One region of the Comamonas testosteroni genome, then DNA from elsewhere that is predicted to be linked to it. Evidence: riboswitches for the same ligand, from Rfam matches in the RefSeq annotation. Region 1 holds a riboswitch; each other region holds the start of a gene.
The links. Region 1 has a riboswitch for cobalamin ahead of F0P97_RS10790 (TonB-dependent receptor). Riboswitches for the same ligand answer to the same signal wherever they lie in the genome.
Positions count from the first base shown of each region.

Region 1 (3,273 bases):
CCCAGGCGCCAGGAGGTGCCGTTCAGCGGCTTGTCAAAACCCGATCCGTCCTGAATATTGTTGCGCGAGAAGGCATACCAGTCGCGGCGCATGCCGGCCATCAGCAGCCACTGTTCGCTGATCTTCCAGGCATCTTCGAGATACAGCGCATTCTGGCGGATGCTGGAGTTCATGCGCGGCAGATAGGCGTCGGGGCTGTCCCAGTAGCCATGCTGCGGCTCGAAGGCCGAAACCGTGGACTGACCGGTGTAGGGCGAGTTGCTGCTGCTGGTGAACTGGGCGTTGGAGATGTCCCAGCCCATGGCGATCTGGTGGCTGGCGGCCTTGAGGTCTAGCCCCATGCGATTGCCCGTCTGCTGCACATCGTGGCCGATTTCCAGATAGTCGGATCGCCCCACCTGGCCAGTGGCCGGCTGGTAGTCGTAAGCCTCGATATTCTTCCAGTGGCGATCGGACCTGAAGTGATAGAGCTCGTTGCGCACTGTCAGCGTGTCACTGGCACGCCATTGGGCCTTGGCGCGAAAACGCTGGTCCTTGAACTGATCGATGGCATCGAGCACGTTGTAATTCTTTTTGCGCAACTCCCTGACGATCTGCCCGTCGACCACGGGTGTGCCGAAATAGCGCTCGGGCTTTTGCTGGCTGATGTCGGCGCTCAGGTCCACGGTCAGATCGCTGCGCGGCGTCCAGCGCAGTGCGCTCATCAGCTTGCCGCTGCTGGCCTTGCCCAGCTCGCGCTCGCCGTCGGTGCGGTCGCCATAGGCATCGAGCCGGTAGCTCAGGGTCTCGCCCAGTGCGCCACTGGCGCCGATGCCGGCGTAGGCCCTGCCGTGGCTGCCTGCTCCCAGCAGCACTTCGGTGGAGCGCTCGCGGCTGGGCTGCTTGCGGATGGCGTTCATGGTGGCACCTGTGGTGCCGCTGCCATACATCAGCGATGCGGGGCCGCGCAGCACTTCGATGCGCTCATAGCCCCAGCTGTCGCCCGGATAGTTGACGGTGCCCGAGGCCACGCCCAGCATGATGCCGTCCTCGGCAATGCCGATGGAGTTCACTCCACTGAAGCCGCGACTTGAAAAAGACAGCCCGCCATTGCCAGGGGCGCCCGATGCGCTCAGGCCTACGGTGCGGGTGACGGCGTCGGAGACCCGGTAGTCAGCACGCTCGTCGATCTGCAGCGAAGACACGCCGCTGACACTGGCAGGAAGGTCCAGCACGGGTACATCCACATGGGACGCCGTGGTTGCCGGCTGGCTGGTCTGCAGCTCATGCGAGGGCAGACGGTTTTCCCGCACTGTGACTTCGGGCAGGGACTGCTGGGCCATGCCGACGGCGGGACAGAGCAAAAGCAGCTTGAGTGCGGTGCTGCCTAGATGGCGCAGCTGAGGCTTGGAGTTGAGGGCGGAATGAAGAGCAGCAGAGGTTTGTGGATGAGAGCACATATCACGAGGCCGAAACTGCCTGAAGGGATAGCTGTGCCGCAGACAGGTCCGCCTTTTTCAGGCATGACGCAATCCACTTTCTGGCCGCTATCCGCACCCCGCAGACAGTTTTCGTAAAGACCGCCCAGAGGGGCGGAGTTGAGTCATCGGCAGGCCGGTCTCCGGGCTCACAGGCAATTCATTGCTGAACTCACGACTCGCCTTCCCGGAAGATGCAGACCGTCGCGAGGCGAGGGGCCGGATCATGTCCAGTGGCTGCAAGCGCCGATGCGCTCGCATGAGTGTGTTGACCTGTTTACCGTTGCGGGGGCAGCCAAGGCTTCCTGAGCTTGCGATCAGACCTTGTTCCCGTTTCACTCGCTTCAAGCGAGCACCTTCCGAAACGAAGCGCCATCAAGGCGCCGCGAGAGTTTATCAGCCCCTGGGCGAAACGCAGAGGGATTTAGAGCAACTCGTCCGGCATGAACTCGATCAGCGGTTTGCCGCTGCGCTCGGCGATGCGTACCTGGGCACGTACTCCATAGACTTCGGCAATGGTCTGCTCGGTCAGCACCTGGGCCGGCGTGCCCTGTGCCACCAGTTCACCTGCCTTGAGCAGGTACAGGCGGTCGCAGTAGTGGGCAGCCAGTGGCAGCTCGTGCAGCGCGGCCAGCGTGGTCAGGCCCAGGCTGCGGATCAGGTTCATCAGCTCGAACTGGTGGCGTACGTCCAGGTGATTGGTGGGCTCGTCCAGCACCAGCAGCCTGGTCTGCTGGGCCAATGCCCTGGCCATGAGCACGCGCTGCTTCTCGCCACCTGACAGGGTGGAGAACATGCGCTGTGCCAGCGACTGGGCCTGGACCTGGGCCAGGGACTGGGCGACGATGCGAAAGTCTTGCTCGCTGTCCCGGGCGAAAGATCTCTGGTGCGGCGTGCGACCCATGAGCACCACATCGCAGACGCGCAGATCGAACTCGCTGGCGTTTTCCTGGGTCAGCACCGCCATGGAGCGGGCATTGTCGCGAGCGCTGCGCTGCCAGACGTCCTGTCCGTCTATGCAGACCGTACCGCTCGCAGGCCTGAGCATGCGGTAGATCATGCGCAGCAGTGTGGACTTGCCGCTGCCGTTGGGGCCGAGCAAGCCGACCAGTTCGCCATGCCGGATATGCAGGCTGATGTCCTTGACAATGGAGGCGGCCGCCGTCTGCCAATGCAGGCGGCTGGCCTCCAGCAGGCAGGAAGAGCTGGGTGCGGAACTCACGGATTGTCCTTTTCCCGCACGCTCTTGCGGCACAGCATCCAGACAAAGAATGGGCCGCCCAGCAGCGAGGTGATGACACCCACGGGTACTTCGGCGGGGGCGAAGCTGATGCGCGAGAACACATCGACCCAGATCAGGAAGATGGCGCCTGTGAGCGCTGCCACAGGCAGCACGCGCCGGTGCTCGGAGCCGACCAGCATGCGGGCGACATGGGGCACGATGAGGCCGACAAAGCCGATCGGACCTGTCAGCGCCACCAGCACGCCCGTTACCATCGAGACCAGGACAAATAGCCAGCGCCTGGTGCGGGTGGTGTCCACCCCGAGCGTGGCGGCGGTCTCTTCGCCTGCCAGCAGCGCATTGAGCGAGCGGGCCTGTGCCAGCAGCAGGACCACGCCAGCCGCCAGCAGGGCGGCCGGCAGGCCCAGCTCCTGCCAGCGGGTTCCTGCCAGGCTGCCCAGGGTCCAGGTCAGCACGGAATTGGCCAGCTCGCGCTGATCGGCCGTCAGCACAATCAGGCTGGTAACGCCGCCCAGGCAGTAGGCAATGGCCACGCCACCCAGAATGAGTCGCGATGCCTGCAGTCTTCCATTG
Region 1 covers NZ_CP043568.1:2,365,370-2,368,642, forward strand. Annotated here, with positions in the region: gene F0P97_RS10790 (TonB-dependent receptor) at 1-1,322, opposite strand, end outside; cobalamin riboswitch at 1,574-1,832, opposite strand; gene F0P97_RS10795 (ABC transporter ATP-binding protein) at 1,882-2,679, opposite strand; gene F0P97_RS10800 (FecCD family ABC transporter permease) at 2,676-3,273, opposite strand, start outside.

Region 2 (3,273 bases), 170 kb from region 1:
ACGATGCGCGAGGCGTGATGAGCCGCATCGACCCGCGCAGCGGTGAGCCTGTGGAGCCGTCTCCCGGAATTGCTCCTTCTCGCGGCTGGGAAATCGGTGCACGCACGGAGGCCATTACCGACCTGCAAACATCGATTTCGTACTGGCATCTCCGCTCCAAGTCAGAGCTGATCTATGTTGGTGATGCCGGAACCACTGAAGCCAGCCTTGCCAGCCGGCGTCACGGTGTGGAAATCAATAACCGCTGGACGCCTGGGAAGCATTTTTTGCTGGATGCCGACCTGGCTCTGTCCAAGGCACGTTTCACCAACGGCGACCGCATCCCCAACGCGGTGGATGTGGTGTCCTCTGTCGCCGCAACCTGGCGTGACTTGGGCCCATGGACCACCAGCCTTCAGTGGCGCTACCTGGGTAGCAGTGCGCTGGTGGAAGACAACACCGTGCGCTCCAAACCAGTATCAACGGTCAACTGGCGCCTGACTCGCAGCTTGAAAGATATTCTGGGACGTGATGCGAGCCTGACGCTGGATGTGTTCAACCTCTTCAACAAGAAGTTTGACGACATTCAATACTATTACGGATCACGTTTGCCCAATGAGGCCACCGCAGTTGATGGTCGTATCGTCCATCCAGGTGAGCCTCGGGCCGTGCGAGTGACGTTCCGCACTACCTTCTGATAAGCAAGAGCAGTGGGCCTGCTCATCCAAAATCTGCTCAGGCCTGCGACTATTGATGCTTCAGAGGAACGCCTAGGCACTGAACCTGCCATCTTCCTTGATGGCAGGTGAGTCTGGTCAGACTCAGTGGTGCGATATCCAGGTGGAACATTGCAGTCATCGGTGCACCCAGCACACTCAACACCAGGGCCTTAATGACATTGGCATGTGTGAACACCAACGACATGCCCTGCTGGTGTTGAGATGCTTCAAACCAGCTTCTTGTTCTGCGGCACACCATATCCAGCGACTCCCCATTCGGAGGACTCATGGATGGATCCCGCAGCCAAGTCCCCAGCAACTGAGGTTCGATATCTTTGAGGCTGACGCCAGACCAGAGGCCATAGTCCACCTCCTTCAAGGCAGGCTCCAGTTGATAGTCATTGATGCCCATTGCTTGAGCTGTTTGCTGTGCGGCCCGAGACGAACTGCAAATGACACGCGCGGAATGCCGCTCCGGGCCAGATAAGTTCAGTGAAGCATCAGCAAGCTGAGTCGTATCGAGCCCATCGTCATCAGGAAAGTGTCCTGCACGCAATGCAGGAGGCACCTGTGCACATAACAGTGTGAGCATCGTTCTCATGCTTTTGCGCTCCTACTGAACTCAGCGAATCTTCGATACTTTGGATGAGGCGGCGGTAGAATCTTGCGAACTTTCTTGTCAAAGAAGCTGGTGTAAACCCAGCACGGTCGCGCCACTGTAACGTGAATGAAAGCTCTTGGGCTTTGCTTTCATCGAGTCAGACCTTTGCCAAGAGAAACTACCCCACTGGGTCAGTGCAATGCTGCAAGCCTGCGCTGACTTACCTAGGACGCGTATTCCTGGAGTTCTTATGCAGCCATCTGTTTCTGCCCTGCCATCGGTTGTCCAACCGATTTCTTTTCCTATCCGTGACCAGTTGCCCTGGATCATTTTTGCGGGCCTTTTTTTCATGCTGGCCATTTACTTTGTCGGCATTGAAGAAGGTGCGCTGGCCGTCTTCAACAGTATGTACGTGCACGAATTTGTGCACGATGGCCGCCACTTGCTAGGCTTCCCCTGCCACTGACAGCCGAGGGCTCCTATGATTAGACAACTACTGCTGCGCGGCATGATCGCGGGCTTGGTCGCGGGCCTGTTGGCTTTCTCGTTTGCAAAATTGGTAGGTGAGTCATCGATTGAACAAGCAATTGCGCTGGAGGCATCCGGTGCTAGTCATGAAGACCATGCCTCTTCGCACCATAGTCCTGCACAGACGCAAGAGCACAGTCATCGCCCTTATTTGCCTGAAGAACTGGTGAGCAGAGACACGCAATCAGGCATTGGTCTGTTTGTTGCCATCGTCGTTTTCACATCGGCTCTAGGCGGGATATTTGCAATCGTTTTCTCCATGGCTTACGGCCGCTGGAGCCGACTTTCCGCTAGGGCACTATCTGCCAGCCTCGCCGTGCTGGGCTTCACCTGCATTGCGTTGATCCCCTATATCAAATATCCACCCAATCCACCTTCGGTTGGGCAAGGTGGAACGATCGAATTGCGCACAGCATTGTTTTTCGGCTCCATTGCCATTTGTGTGGCTGCGTTGGTCATAGCGCTTTATGCGGGGCGCAAATTGCCGCAACGGTTTGGTTCATGGGAGGCTGTGATTTTGCGCGCTTGCCTCTTCTTGGTGTTGACTACGACCTGTCTTCAGATACTGCCAACCATCAATGAGGTTCCCGTTGATTTCCCCGCCTCCTTGCTGTGGGATTTCAGAGTTGCAGCACTGGGCTTGCAAGCATTGATCTGGGCGAGTTTGGGGCTGACGTTCGGGTGGCTCGCAGAGAAAAAATTGGAGCTAAATCCTTCACGAGCGAATGACGCGTTTCATTCAAAGTGAAAAAGCACCAAGTATAGAAAGGCGCTTCTCGCTGCGAATCAAAAGTCTGCAATGGGTCGTTCTGCAACGGTCATATACCGGCTGAAGCAGTCGTCCGGCGCGTCGCCGTGAGAGCCTGATCAAGGCTGAAAGTCTCATCAAACTTGGCTTGGTCAATGACTGCTGGTGTCGATATTAGACATTGCGACGCGATTGGTTTAATCCGTCAGTGCGAGCGGCAAATCCCGGGTGGCGGGGGGACAATCAGGATTAAATGCAGAGCAGTCAATATCTGTAGCATCGGTGGCGAACACACATCCCGAGCTTCCTTCTGCGCATTCGCCGCGAGCCGTACGGCCAGCATCAACAAGTGAGGCAAGGATCAATTTCCCACAACTAGGAGATCCCAATGACGCAAGATTCGAGTATCTGGCAGGTGAACTCCCACGCAGCGTCAGTGCGCGCCTCTCTCAACACTGACTCCGTACCCCTGAAATGGGCACATGATTCGCGCACTGGCGAGCCACGTTACATCCACGATGCCGAAGTCATCGACGGAAACGCTAGATGCAAATGTCCTGCCTGCGATCTATCACTAACGCCAGTGTTAGCAGGCCAACCTCTGAGCAAAAAACCCACGGCACATTTCCGCCACCCCAAGGGGGCCCTCAAGGATGACTGCACCCTCATTGCCGCTCGCCTTGCAGCGATTCGTCACT
Region 2 covers NZ_CP043568.1:2,538,406-2,541,678, reverse strand. Annotated here, with positions in the region: gene F0P97_RS11610 (TonB-dependent receptor) at 1-677, shown strand, start outside; gene F0P97_RS11605 (histidine phosphatase family protein) at 727-1,299, opposite strand; cobalamin riboswitch at 1,336-1,487, shown strand; gene F0P97_RS11600 (CbtB domain-containing protein) at 1,550-1,765, shown strand; gene F0P97_RS11595 (CbtA family protein) at 1,781-2,575, shown strand; gene F0P97_RS11590 (hypothetical protein) at 2,964-3,273, shown strand, end outside.
Region 2: linked by a shared signal. The riboswitch ahead of F0P97_RS11600 (CbtB domain-containing protein) and the one ahead of F0P97_RS10790 (TonB-dependent receptor) in region 1 are both predicted to bind cobalamin.

Region 3 (3,273 bases), 180 kb from region 1:
CGCCGGGGCGCAGCGCCGGGCGGCTTTCCAGCAGCTCGGAGCGGATGACACCTTGCGATGCCGCATCACTCATTCCAACTGCGTTGTCATAGTGACGGCTGGTGACGGAGACCTCCCCAAGTGTTGCGGCTTCCGGGGCTGTATCAGCAACAGGCTCGTTGCTGCGGCTGCCATTTTCTGCCTGAGCAATGTGTATTGATGTAGGGAGCCCTGTCGTTTTTGACTGGGCAAGCACGTTGAAGGGGACCAGGGCGGGGAGCAGACTCAGAGCGCTGGCGTGAACGATTTTTGATTTCATGGAGTGGCACGTCAGTAGCTTGCCGCAACCAGAATACTTTTTATGCGCAGCGCCGCCTTGCTGGCCAGCATTGGTGAGATGCAGGGCTATCGCAATCGTCTTTGTGCAAGAAAAGGGCAACTCGATCCAGATGTGGACGAGGCTCCGGGGCAGCAAACATAAACATCAAAACGAAAAACGCTTGGTTTACGCTACTGAACGGAGCTATCCGTCCACCTAGAGCCCTCGCTCGATGGCACAGTAACGAATCGCACTGGCAGGTCTCCTGGCTCGCACCGTGTTTGGCGCCATTCACACCTTCCCGCCTTGAGAACAAAGCAGTGGCTTTCGTGAAGGACTCAGTGCTTACAGTTGCGAGGACAGCCACGTAGTTTCAACGTGTTCCCTTTTTCATCCCGAGATGGGAGCGCAGAGCTTGGCAGATTGTAACGATGGCATGAGTTTACTGCCTCGGTCACGAATCCGCTCGCAACGTTAATAAACACATTCTCTTGGAAGCGGACACTCAGAAAGATGTATTGGAATTCCGCTTCTGGCCGAACTCAGTCGGTCAAGACCCGCAGACTTGTCAGCCGTAACCAGCACAGGCGGTTAATTCAACCGGAATACGTAGACCCCCTCAGTACCTACCCGTGGACTGCGAAAGCCGCTCCGTACGGATGACAGCAGAAGGGCTGGAGCTGTTACAGCGCTGCTCGACAGAGATGGTTGTGCTAGATCTAGCATTCCGGACAAAAGTGCCATCGATTAGGAATCAGCCATCAGTACGCATGTCAAATGGCGACATCGTACTCATCATCGCTGTGAACGATTGGGCCTTGATGAGGTCAACTGTGAACGCACGTTTGCCCGTTGCGATGAGCTCAGATAGATAGGTGTAATCCATTTATCGCTGGGTCTCATCCGTTGGCCGATGTGTTTGATTACATCGAGGTGTTCTGCAACCGGTCACGCCGCCACAGTCATCTGGGTGGAGTCAGGCCCGACGATTTTGAGCGCGCCGGGGCTTGAGTCACGGAAGTGTCTACAGGAGTGGGGGAGATTCAGCCTGCCTAGAGGGAGCGCTGCACCACATCGTCTAAATGAGCGAGGAGACAAAATTTTTAAGCCATGTAGAATCCCGCTTCAGCATTGAGCTTCCCTTTTCTAAGGGAATGAAAACGGGAACACGTTGCAAATACGTGGCTGTCCTCGCAACTGTGAGCACCGAGCTGCTGCCATAACCACTGCCAATTTCGGCGGGAAGGGGCACACAGCGCCAAAGACGGTGTGAGCCAGGAGACCTGCCAATGCGAGTCGTTACTGTGCCATTGAGCGAGGGCTCTGAGTGGACGGGTCTACCGATGCAGTAGCGTAAACAAACTCTTTTTGTTTATGTTTGCCGCATCATGATAGTTCCGCATTCACGGTCCCATCGCACCTGACAAGCTCATACTTCGACGACACAGCTCATCGATGCGATGGGCTGCGTTCCGCTGTCTGTTTGTCTGGTGGCGGCAAGCCTTATGACTTGCTACCTCAATGAAAACCAGATTGATGAGCGCTGCGGCGCTCGGACTGCTTCCACCTCTTCTCTCGTCGTTCGCGTTTGCGCAAAGCTCTCCTGGAACTGAACAGGCCACGGGACAAGCTGCGCCATCCTCTCAGCAACGGCCCAGTTTGAGAGATTCCGGCTCAGATGCCGCCGGAACCCAGTTGGCGGAAACGCTGGTGGAAGCATCCAAGCTGGATAAAGATGTTTTCACGCTGACGCAAGCTGCAACCATCATCGAGCAGGAGCAGATCGAGCGCGGCTCGTACACTGATCTCACCGAAGTTCTTCGAAGTGTGCCTGGGCTGGAGTTCAAACAAGTCGGAGGCCCAGGTCAGTACAACTACATCAAGATGAGAGGCTTTGGCTCTGCCAACGTGTTGGTTGTGGTCGACGGGGTTTCCATGAATCTGCCCAGCACGGGAGATGTGGCCAACCTACTGAGCCAATATGATCCTTCGTCCATCTCTCGCATTGAAATTCTGCGAGGACCACAGACGGTTCTGTACGGCTCGAACGCAACTGCTGGAGTCATCTCGATTACGACGAAGCGTGGTTCGCTCGAGCCCAAGCGCAGTATCTCTGTTGAAGCTGGTTCTCTCGGTTGGAAAAAGGCCAAAGCCTCGTTTCAACAGGCCTTTGATGTTGCCGATGGCAAGCTGAGCACCTCTTTATATGCGTCTCACACTGACAGCGATGGTCTGCTGAAGTACGAAGGTACTCGTGACACCACACTTCAAGCGTCTGCTGATTTTCGTGGAAAGTCCATCGATGCCGGCATCGCCCTCACACATAACAAGAATCGCTTTAACTATGCCCAACTGAAAGAGGTCACAACGGGTCCTAACGGCGCCCCGGCCTATTGGGGCATGCAGCTTCCGGATCCCAACGCCTACAACGATCGCCGCACAGACACAGCTAGCGCCTATCTTGAGCAACGTCTCACAGAGCAACTCAGCCAACGCTTGGAGCTTGGTTGGACGCAGACACGTCGTACCAACGCGGATCCCAACGACGGGTTGCTGGGATATGTCACCGCCCCCTGGAATCATTTCTCTCTGGACTATAAAAATTACTTCAATCAGGGAGAGCTGGTTCCGTTCTACGACAGCGGTTTTGTCGGCACTGCCAACTACAAGGATCAGAGCAAGCAGCTGAACTACAGCCTCAAGTATGCGGGTCAAGGATTCAAGGTCCTTGGCGGCGCAGAGCTCTACGATGCGAGCGCATCACAGTGGGGGGCTTATGGCAGCTTGCAGGGCAAGAATAAGCGCAAGTCGCTCTATGCCAACGGGGAATACCAAGTTGGCGTTTCCGGTCCTATTCTTGCCGCAGGGGTTCGTCATGACAAGTACGACGTCTGGGGGAGCAAGACAACAGGGAGCGTGGGGATCAATCAGCAAGTTGGCAATGTGACCATCTTTGGCAACTATGCGACCAGCTA
Region 3 covers NZ_CP043568.1:2,542,870-2,546,142, forward strand. Annotated here, with positions in the region: gene F0P97_RS11610 (TonB-dependent receptor) at 1-298, opposite strand, end outside; cobalamin riboswitch at 536-726, opposite strand; cobalamin riboswitch at 1,414-1,604, shown strand; gene F0P97_RS11615 (TonB-dependent receptor plug domain-containing protein) at 1,820-3,273, shown strand, end outside.
Region 3: linked by a shared signal. The riboswitch ahead of F0P97_RS11615 (TonB-dependent receptor plug domain-containing protein) and the one ahead of F0P97_RS10790 (TonB-dependent receptor) in region 1 are both predicted to bind cobalamin.